Linked DNA regions of Rosistilla oblonga. The protein of the gene in region 1 interacts with the protein of each later gene in a pairwise test. Links are inferred from orthologs where the notes say so. Each region holds a gene or a part of one and is shown on either strand. Other genes may lie near its edges.

Evidence for each region.
Region 2: the proteins of dnaX (region 1) and dnaE interact in binary tests that used the Escherichia coli proteins (3 or more experiments, as listed by UniProt). The link is inferred for Rosistilla oblonga from one-to-one orthologs.

What each region holds. Positions count from the first base shown.
Region 1 is NZ_CP036292.1:2,935,689-2,939,890, reverse strand. Bases 77-3,025 are described here. They hold dnaX (DNA polymerase III subunit gamma/tau), read right to left. Parts: upstream 2,574-3,025; coding sequence 579-2,573; downstream 77-578. Other genes in these bases: CA51_RS10380 (hypothetical protein), read right to left, coding at 2,824-3,025; CA51_RS10395 (YbaB/EbfC family nucleoid-associated protein), read right to left, coding at 77-348. Outside these bases: more of CA51_RS10395, read right to left, coding at 1-76; more of CA51_RS10380, read right to left, coding at 3,026-4,202. UniProt on the Escherichia coli protein: Part of the beta sliding clamp loading complex, which hydrolyzes ATP to load the beta clamp onto primed DNA to form the DNA replication pre-initiation complex.
Region 2 is NZ_CP036292.1:1,985,501-1,991,920, forward strand. What follows is about bases 1,383-5,473. They hold dnaE (DNA polymerase III subunit alpha), read right to left. Parts: upstream 5,159-5,473; coding sequence 1,583-5,158; downstream 1,383-1,582. Other genes in these bases: CA51_RS07085 (FHA domain-containing protein), read right to left, coding at 5,303-5,473. Also shown: CA51_RS07070 (BtaA family protein), read right to left, coding at 1-330; CA51_RS07075 ((5-formylfuran-3-yl)methyl phosphate synthase), read right to left, coding at 563-1,342; more of CA51_RS07085, read right to left, coding at 5,474-5,986; CA51_RS07090 (zinc-binding dehydrogenase), read right to left, coding at 6,192-6,420. UniProt on the Escherichia coli protein: DNA polymerase III is a complex, multichain enzyme responsible for most of the replicative synthesis in bacteria. This DNA polymerase also exhibits 3' to 5' exonuclease activity. The alpha chain is the DNA polymerase catalytic subunit.

The DNA.
Region 1 (4,202 bases):
GCCGCCGGTGAACTTCGACAACGCAGCTTCCATGCCCGGCAGATTGATCCCGCCGGTCAGCCCCTGCATCGATTCGGCTTGCTTCGCCTTGGCCTTTCCGTTGGCTTCGTTGATCGCCGCGGGCAACAGGTCCTCGATCATTTCGCGGTCCCCCTGATCGATCAATTCCTGTTCGATCCGGACCGCCGTCACCTCGCCCGTGCCGTTCATCTCGACCGTGACCATTCCGCCCCCGGCAGATCCGGTCACACGCTCCGCCTGCAGCTGGCGATTAAGCTCTTCCATCTTGGCCGGCAACTTCTGTGCCTGTTGCATCAACGATGCGATGTCTGACAGTCCCTTGAACATAAATCGGTTTTGCCCGTGGATTAGGAGATGGAATAGCGTGGATGTGTTGGCGCGAAAGATGCCAGTCGTTGCCGCAATCGGATTGGCGACGCTTGCCGCCGCCGTAGCGCCAACTGCTCGCCCGACATCGGACCGCAGCGACGTGGCAGCCGCGATGCCGATCGACCGCCGAAGGTAAGCCCCGACGACTTTCCCGACGCTTCGGTTTTACGCGACCTGCGACCGCCGGTCTACTCTTCCTTAGGAGGAATCACCTTAACGACTTCCGCGTCGAACAACTCCATCATTTTCATGATGATCGGCTCGTTCTCTACCTCGCGCTGGCGACGGGCTCGGTCGGCACTGGTCAGCGCCCGACGAACCGGTTTCTGCGTCGGCGGAGCCTCGACCAACACGCACTCATATTGTACGTGTCGACCCGCTACCGCGGCCAATGCACCTTCCAATTTACTGCGTCGTTCGGGCTTCTCGCAACTCGCCTTATCGAGGCTGCGGGCGCTCGAAAAGATGACGCGGATACAGCCTTCGCCCATCGGTTCGACACGCTGAGCGTTCTTGGCGTAGTTGGCCGTCATGTCGTCCAACGATTCGATCGCTCCACGCCAAACCGCTTTGACCCGTTCGGCATCCCAACTGCCACTCGGCAGCGGCTTGATCGCCGGGGGACTCGCCGTCGCATTCTGGGGGCTCTGCGCGGGCTGAGCAGCCGGACTGGCAGCCGGCGCCGTGGCAACGGCCGCAGGAGCCGCTACCGCTGCAGCGGGGGCGGCTGGAGCCGACGCGACGGGCTGAGGCCGCGAGGGGGGCGAAGCGGCCGCAGGAGCCGGCGTTGGGGCAACCGCGGGGGCTGGCGTTGCAGCAACTTGCGCCGGCGCGACGGGGGCTGGCGATGGCGCGACGTGAGCTGGCGTCGGCGAAGGGGCGACGGCGGCTGGTTTGGCAGCTTCAGCCGGCGGCGTGGCGGATGCTAGCTGTCGGTTGGCGACTGGTTCAATGTTTTTTTTTTCGCCAGCAGCTGCCGCGGCGGGCTTCGCTGCCGATCCACCAGCGGGGACTTGGCCCAAGCCGGCGACGACGTCCGAGATCGCCTGCAGGTCGGCCAAGCGGCAGATCTGCACCAGTGCGGCTTCCAGCAAAACGCGACTGTGGACACTTTGGCGCATTCGCGAAATCGCTTGATCGATGATCCCCACGATCACCAAAATCGTGTGGATCCCCAACTGCTTGCCTTGCGCGGCGAGGTCGTCGTACGAGGCGGGGGCGGCGTGCCGAAGCATGTCGACACCGCAACCGACCGTCGCCGTCATCAGGTCGCGGAAATAGCCCAACAGCTGTTCGGCCAACTGCCCGGCATCGATGCCTCCCATCACAGCATCGTCGACCATCTTCAAAACGGCTGCCGGATCGCGATCGATCAGCCCAACCGCCAGAGCGGCCAACCGAGTGTCGTCGGCGGTACCCAACATCGAATGGACTTGGTCGACGGTAATCCGACCGGTCGCAAAGCTGAGCACCTGTTCCAACAGAGATTGGCTGTCGCGCATCGACCCGGCGGCACGCCGAGCCAACAAACGCAGCGCGTCCTGATCGGCTTCGCATCCCTCGGCCTTCACGATCTCGTCGAGCCGGGCGAGGATCGCTTCGGTTTCCACGGGAGCGAAATCGAACCGCTGGCAGCGGCTGAGGACCGTGATCGGGATCTTTTCCGGATCGGTGGTGCAGAAGATGAACTTCACATGCTCGGGGGGCTCTTCGAGCGTCTTCAGCAGCGCGTTAAACGCCTGCTGGGTGAGCATGTGAACTTCATCGATGATGTAGATCTTGTAGCGAGCTCGGCTGGGACGCATCCCAACGCCCGCACGCAACTGGCGGATCTCATCGATACCGCGATTGCTGGCACCATCGATTTCGAGAACGTCGATATCCTCGCCAGCATCGATCGCTTGGCAGATATCGGACGAATTATCGGGAGTGGCGGTCGGTCCCTCGGGAGCATTCAACGCTTTGGCGAAGATCCGAGCGGTGCTGGTCTTGCCGACTCCGCGAGCCCCAGTGAACAGGTACGCGTGGCCGACGCGACCGGTTTCGATGGCGTTCATCAACGCCCGCGTTGCGTTCTCCTGGCCGACCAGTTGATCGAATTGCAGCGGGCGATAGCGGCGGGCGACGACGATGTACTTGTCATCATCGACATGTTTCGCATCGGTCGAGGGAGTATCGGACATCCGAAAGGGCCGCGCGGTGCAGAGCTGTTGAAGAGACGCAAGAAGCGAGACGGGCGTGGTCGCTTCGATTTGCTTCCGGATGGCAACCCCTGCACAAAGGTACCCCGCTTATGGCTGCTCCAGTTAAGGCCTGACCAATTTCACGGTTCCCCATCGCAAGGGTCACCATCTGAAAGCAAATCGGCGATTCCCACGCCTGCCCCACGTTTTAGACCTTCACGCCAAGAAGGTCAAACAGGGTTGACAGCAATTATTCGCTGTCGCGACGCCGGCCGCGTCCGCCGCCGGTTCGACCACGTGGTGGCCCCGAGCGTTTTCCACGCGCGTTGATGTTGGGTTGGACCAACAGATCGACGGTTTCGATCCACGATGGAATGTCGCGTTGCCGCGGCTTGATGTCTTCGGCAGCCTCGTCATCGACAGCTTCGGAGCGACGCGACGATTGGCGGACTTCCGCTTCCGGTTTAGCCGACACGTCATCGCGGCTGCCCGATTCCTCGCGGTCGGAGCCCGATTCACGGCCTTCGCCCGAACCGCCACGCCCGCGTCGTCCACGGCGACGGCGATTGCCGCGACGCAGTGCGATCACTTCGTCGGAGTCCTCGTGGTCGTCATCGAATTCGCTGACCTTCGGCGTCGAAACTTCCGCGTCATCGGCGGATGCTTCGTCCCCGCGAGCCTCGACTGCTTCGCCCGAATCGTTTGTCTCTTCGGATCCGCCGTTATTGCCGCCGCGTCCGCGACGCCGTCCACCGCGTCGTCCGCGACGTCGACGTCGAGTTGGCGCCTCTTCGTCGCCTTCGGAATCGCTCGACTCGGGGCTCTCGACAACCGCCTCAGCAGTTTCACTATCGCCTGATTCGTCGCCGACCAGATCGATGTCTTCGAGTTCTTCGGGCAGGTCGTTGAAGGAGGAGAAGTTCAGCAGATCGTCGACCTTCGAACGGCGAGATCCCTTGTCGCTGTCGCTCTTGCGTCCACCATCGTCCGACTTTCGCTTCGGCGGCTTCGCTTCGCTGCGTTCCTCTTGAACCAGTTCTTCCTCGCGAGGCGCCGCATCGCGTCGAGCACCTCGACGGCCGCGCCCACCACGAGCTCGCGGTTCATCGCGGCGAGAACGTGGCTCTTCACCGCGCGACTCCGATTCCTCGCTGCGAGAACTTGGTTCCGCATCGCGAGAGCGCGAGTCGTCGTCGCGGGATCGCGAATCGTCGCGTCGGCCGCGACCACGTCGCCCGCGTGGCGATTCCTTCTCTTCTTTGTTTTCTTCGGGCAATTTGCCAAACCCTGGCAGGTCACCCAGATCATCGATCGCTTCGGCTTTCGGTTCAGCCTTGGCGGCCGGTTCAGCCTTAGCCGTCGGTTCGGATTTACGCGTCGGTTCGTCGTCGAAACCAAGTCCCTGACCAAAACCAGCAGCAGGTTCTTGGCGGCGAGCAGGTCGCGAGGGGCGTTTTTCCGCAGCGGGAGGCGCTGCAGCAGCAGGCTCTTCGGCTGGCGGTTGCGGCTCGGGCTCCTTGGCAGCGGAGATTCCGAAGCTTTCTACCAAGCTATCCCAGCTGCTGCCGCCGGCGGATTCCGTTTCGCCAAAACCGGGCAGCGGTTCTTCTTTAGGTTCGGGAGAACCAA
Region 2 (6,420 bases), 950 kb from region 1 along the record:
GTCGCGATAGGCTTCGACAGCCGTCGGCAGATAGCCGCGGCCGAACATCGAAAAGACTTCGTCGTTGGGCAACCGGCGAATCGCTGCCAGCTTCAACTCCAACAATGCATTTTGCCGTGGGTTCATGTCGACCGCATGGACCGATCGAACGTCGCACAACGCGTAATCGAGCGCGTTGCAACCGGCCGAGGTGATCATCACGATGTCGTCGCCGGGGCCAAGCCCTAACGCTTCGCGATCCAATCGTGGATCCTCCCAGCAGGTGTTGTAGATTAGCTGGTTTTGATGCACGAAATTGAACATCCGTTCGCTTATCCAGCGTCCGATCATGGTCGCGTTCCTAAACACTCGAGGGATGGGCTGCCGTTCACACAAGCGGCATCGTGCACGATCCCTCGACCGCTGGAAACCTTCAAATCCGAGCTTCGCAGAAAATTAAGCAAACCCTCTCGGCAACTAAACGCTGGCCCGCTCAAACGCTTTGTTTGCCACGCCCTACGGTGAAGATTGGATGAACGCCGGTCGACGCTTATCCGAATCGCGACGCTCGCGAAGAGAGCGATTACCGATCGATCGGAGCTTCCGTGGAGGCCATCGCTTGGCACCAAGCGGCGATCTTGTCGGGATCGATCTGTGAGTCGCGTCCGCCGCTACAGACGGCGCCGCGAATTCCCAGCAGGTCGGCTCCGAGTGACCTGAGTGAATCGACGTCCTGCAGCGCCAGCGATCCCGCCAACACCGTGCCGATTCCGTGTTGGCGACCCATCGCGATGACATCGGTTAACTGCCGGGGCGTTAACCAGTCCAATAACCGTCGCCCATCTTTGGTCGCTGTGTCGATCAGCAACCACCGGTGTTCCGTCTGAATCGCCAGTTCGGCGATCGTCTCGACGGGGGCGCAATCGGCCTCGGCATGGTCGGCATAAGCGACAGCCACGGAGGTTGTCGCGTCGGGCATCGCGGCTCGAAACCGTAACATCGCATCGCGGATTTGGCTGGCGCTACAAAGTCCCGCGGGGCCCGCTTTGGCAAACCGAATTCCCGCTGGCAACGCCAACCGATGCGACTGGAGTTCCCGCAATTCGCCACACGCGGCGCTGAACCCCAGTCCGGTCGGCTTCAGGCTCGCTACCCGTTGCAAGACGGCGTCGCTGCAGCGTCCCAACGCGCCAGCCTTGGGGTTCTTGAAATCGATGATCGCCAGCGGAAACTGGCAGGCGATTTTTGCTTCGGCAATCGAACGGACGCTGATCAGCAACGGTACCGCGTCGGTTCGCGCGATGCCGCCGACGGCTGGACTGGCGATTGGTAGGCCCGCTGATTTGTTGGTGTTCTGAAGCAAACCAAGCTCTTTCGTCGACGATCGATCTATAGGATAGCGGGCTCCTGGGCGAGCAGCGATTGTAACATGCCGCCGCGTTTTCCGTCTTGCCCCGGCGCTACGCAGCAAAGATCGAATCCAACGCCCGGCGACGCCGAATCAGTGTCGTACCGCCGCCAACGCCCAGCCGGACGGAATCGAAACGACAACCGAAGCAGATGGTTTTGGTTGTCGCCGTTGTTCGATGCGTCAGCCGTTCCGCTACGATGAATATTTCTTCTGCTGCACGCCGGGGGCCACTTTGGGACGCGTGATCAGCAGCTTGTACCGTCCGGGGCCCAGCAGATCGTCGATCCGATCTCGCAGTTCATTGTTGACCTGGACCTTGTACTTTTGGCTCCGCATCACGACTGCTTCGCCCGTCTTCAGGTGCATCGAGACCATCAGTTCCTGTCCGCCGGGATAACCGCGAAGGACCTCGCGAACGTGAGGCAACATCTCGTCGTGCGTCGTCTCGTCGAGATCGATCAAGATTCCGCGGGTGTATTTGGCGTCGAGTTCCTCCAGCGGCACCAATTCGTTGACGATCAAGTTGATCTCGTCGCCACCACCACGCCGATCGACGACACCGCGAACGATCAAGACGGCGTCGGGGACAACCATCTCGCCCATCTTTTGATAGCCGTCGGGCCAGAGGATGCAGCGAATCGGACCCTCGACATCCTCGAGGTCAAAGTTCGCATACTTCGACGGCGCACCGGGCTTTGGGTTTTTGGTGTGGGCGATTTTGATCGAACTCATCATTCCGCCGATGATCACTTCGGTGCGATCCTCGCACTCGATCAATTGGCTGGTTTTGTGCGTCCGGAAAGTGCTCAGCTTCTGTTCGAATTCGGCCAGCGGATGGCTGGTCAGGTAATATCCCAGCACCTCTTTTTCGGCCAGCATCGCTTGTCGTTCGGGCCAGTCTTCGACGTCGGGCAAGGCGTTGGTAGGATCCTTCTCCTCTTCCTCCTCGGTCGCGTCTTCAAACTCACCAAACAAGCTCTTCTGGCCACTCTTGCGATCGGCAAGCGCCGCCGCTCCGCTTTGCAAGGCGCGGTCCAACGCTGCGTGCAGTTGTCCGCGTTTGCCAAAGTCGTCCATCGCACCGGCTTTGATCAACGTTTCGACCGCCGCGCGATTACATCGTTGCGGATCGACCCGTTCGCAAAAATCGAAGATGTCTTTGAACGGCCCATTGGCGTGCCGTTCCTCCGCGATCGCGACCGCGGTCCCACCGCCGCAGCCCTTGATCGCCGACATGCCAAAGATGATCTTTCCGTCGGAAACCGAGAAGTCCGAATCGCTAACGTTGACGTTCGGATTAACGATCTCGATGTTCATCCGTTGGCAATCTTCCATGTGCTCGATAAGCGCATCCTTACGCTTAAAGTTCCGCCCGCTGATGTCGCTCGACAGCAACGCCGCCATGAACTCCACCGGATAGTGGGCTTTGAGATATGCGGTTTGGAAAGCGACAAGCGCATAAGCTGTCGAGTGCGACTTGTTGAAGCCGTAGCCAGCGAACTTTTGGATCATCACCCAAATGTCGTCGGCCTCTTTCTTCGTAAGCCCGTTGGCGATCGTCCCCTCGATGAACTTCTCGTGGTTCTGGTTGATCAGCGCTTCTTTTTTCTTACTGATCGCCTTAATACAGGTGTACGCGTTGGCCAGCGGAATGCCGCCCAAGCGGTTCAAAATCCGCATCACCTGTTCTTGGTAAACCATCACCGAGTTGGTTTCGGCGAGGATCTCTTCGAGCACCGGGTGCTTGTATTCGGGCTCTTCCTTGCCGTGCTTCACGTTCACGTAGGTATCGACCATACCGCCCTCCAACGGGCCGGGACGATACAACGCCGCTGTCGCGATGATGTCGTGGAAGCTATCCGGTTTCATCCGCTGCAACAGGTCGCGAATACCGCCGGATTCCAGCTGGAAAACACCTTTGGTTTCACCGCGCTGCAGCAGCGCGTAACTCGCTTTGTCGTCCAGCGGGAATTGCTGCGGATCGATCCGCTCGCCGGTCGTCTGTTCGATCAAATCGACCGCCTTGCTGAGGATCGTGAGGTTGCGAAGCCCCAGGAAATCCATCTTCAACAGACCGGCAGATTCCACGTCGTTCATCGACCACTGCGTGATCACGTCCTGCTTGCCCGGAACCCGGCCGATCGGCAGGTATTCCGACAGCGGTTTATCGGCGATCACAACCGCCGCTGCGTGGGTGCCGACGTTCCGCGCCAGTCCCTCGATCCGCATCGCTAGGTCCAACAGTTCGCGGACCTCCGAATCGCCGTCGTAAGTCTTCTGCAGCTCCTCGTTCTTTTCGAGCGCTTTGGCGATCGTGATCTTTAGTTCGTCGGGAACCATCTCGGTGATCTGGTTCACGCGAAACAGCGGGATCCCCAACGCGCGGCCTACATCTTTGATTGCCGCGCGAGCCGCCAAGGTTCCAAACGTACCGATCTGGCAAACGTTATCGTGTCCGTATTTCTCCTTCACGTAGTCGATTACTTCGACCCGGCGATCCTTGTCGAAGTCGACGTCGATATCTGGCGGCTCTTTCCGGTTTTCATCCAAGAACCGCTCGAACAGCAGATCGTATTTCAGCGGGCAGACGTGCGACAGATACAACGCATAACAAACGATCGCCCCTACACCGCTACCACGAACCGTCGCCCAGATGCCTTTGCTGCGGCCGTGTAATACAAAGTCCCATACGATCAAGAAGTAGGTCGGGAAACCGAGCTTGTCGATCACGCCCAGTTCGCGTTCGAGCCGCGCGTGCACCTCTTCGGACAGGTCGCCGTCATCTCCATCGGGCAGTCGGTCGCGGTCGCCCTTGTAACGGTCTTTCAGGCCCGTGATACACAGCTCACGCAGATATTGAGTCGCTGTCTTCCCCTCGGGAACTTCGAAATTTGGAAAGTAGAACTTGCCGAGGTTGAGTTCCAAGTTGACCGAATCGGCGATCTTCTGGCTGCGCGCAACAGCGTCCTCGAGTCCGGGGAACTTCTCGTACATCTGGTCGGGCGTACGCAGGAAGTACTGGTTCCCGTCCATCTTCATCCGCGACGTGTCGGTCCGGAAGCGGCCGGTGTTGATGCACAACATCACGTCCTGAGCTTCGGCATCGTCGGGATCGACGTAGTGGCAATCGCTGGTCGCGACGACGGGCAAGCCCATCTTGTTGGCGATATCGACGGCGCCGGCCAGTTGCTGGCGTTGGATGTCGACGCCGTTGTTCATGACTTCGATAAAGTAGCGATCGCCAAAAACGCGTTCGAACCAACTGGCGACTCCCATCGCCTCCTTCTCGATCTCTTCGGTCGAAGATCCCTTGAGGATCGCGCGGCTGAATTCGCTGCTCACGCAACCCGACAGACAGATGATCCCCTCGCTGAATTCCTCCAGGATCTGTTTGTCGATCCGCGGCTTGAAGTAGAACCCTTCTAGGCTCGCTTTGGAGGCCAGGCGGATGAGGTTCTGGAAGCCGGTTTTGTTCTGAGCTAGCAGCGTCAGGTGATAGCTGGCGTCGCGGCTGCCGCCACCAGAACCCTTGTCGAATCGGCTGCCCGGGGCGATGTAGGCTTCGTAGCCGACGATCGGGTTGATGTTGGCAGCTCTTGCCGTGCGGTAGAACTCAAGCGCACCGTGCAGGTTGCCGTGGTCGGTCAACGCCAGCGCATTCATGCCATGTTCGCTGCAACGTTGGACCAGTTTGGGGATCGAACTGGCACCGTCCAACAGGCTGTAGTGGCTGTGACAATGCAAGTGCGTAAATGGTCGAGCGTTCATGAATCCGATTCCCAGCAAAGGTCCTGCTTGACTTGTAACTGCAATGCCGCGCAGCGAAAACGCGGCCCAGAGCGTCTGGCGCGCGATACCGACTCTACGTTACGACTTCGTCGGCGAGATTTAAACCGGACTTGACGACGACGTTCAATCCATCCAATCGGGATCGGCCGCCTTGCGTATCATCGTGCCGATTTTGGCTTGTAGATCGATCATCCGTTGCCAAGCCGCATAGTCGATGACGACCTCTTGAGTCCGTTCATCGATCTGAGCGTGATCGATCAGTTTTTGCAGCCGCTGGTGCAGGAATTCGAGCACCTCGCACATCTGGGCTGCTTGGCTGGGAGATAACCGGTCGGGGATTTCCGGGGTTTCGATCATCCCCAAAGTCCCCGCCGACTCGCGATCGGTATTCCGTTCGCCGACTTCGAAATCGAGCGCCGAACTACCTTCGCCAGCGGAGAGGTCCTGAGTCATCGTCGCACCGATGTTCTTGTCGCTGGCCGCCTGCAGTGCCGCGACCCGGGCTGCGATCTGTTCCTCGGTTCCGACCAGCAGCATGCTGCGGCCAACCGAAACCAAATCGCCGTGCCGCAAGATCCGTAGATGGCTCTCCTGGCCATTGACCTTGGTGCCATTGGTGCTGTCCAGGTCGGTCAACACCAGCCGTTCATTGTCGTATTGGATCTTCAGATGACAGCGGCTGATCCGTTCATCGTTTAACTGGATCGTGTTCCCCTCTTCGCGCCCGATCGTTACGGGGGGGGCGATGTCGCGGAACACTTTCCCACGATCACTACCATGCAGAACTGTGAGCGTAACCTCGGTCATGTCGCCTGTTCCTGACTTGTGACCCAATCTGTACTGGCCGACAAAATGAACGTCGAAAAATTATATGTTTCCCCATTAGATTTTGGCATCCAGCGATCTACTGGGCAACTGTCCATCTTCAGCATTGATGATAAATTTCTCAGCAACTTCACCTACCCGCCCCCCGATCGACGCTGAACATGGAGAATTGTTGTTTCAACAAACGTCATTCCTGGCCAGGCAGGATCACCGATTTAACGATCTCTCCGTGGTGCATTCGCTCGAACGCCTGCTGCCATTGCCCGATTCCAAACGTCCCGCCAACGATCGGTTGAACGTCTAATTGTTTGGAGGTCAACAGGCTGATCACCCGTTCCCAGATCGGCCAATTGTGGCTGAAGCTCCCCTGCAATGTCACATTTTTTTGGACCAGTGGGTCGATCGAGAAGCCCAGC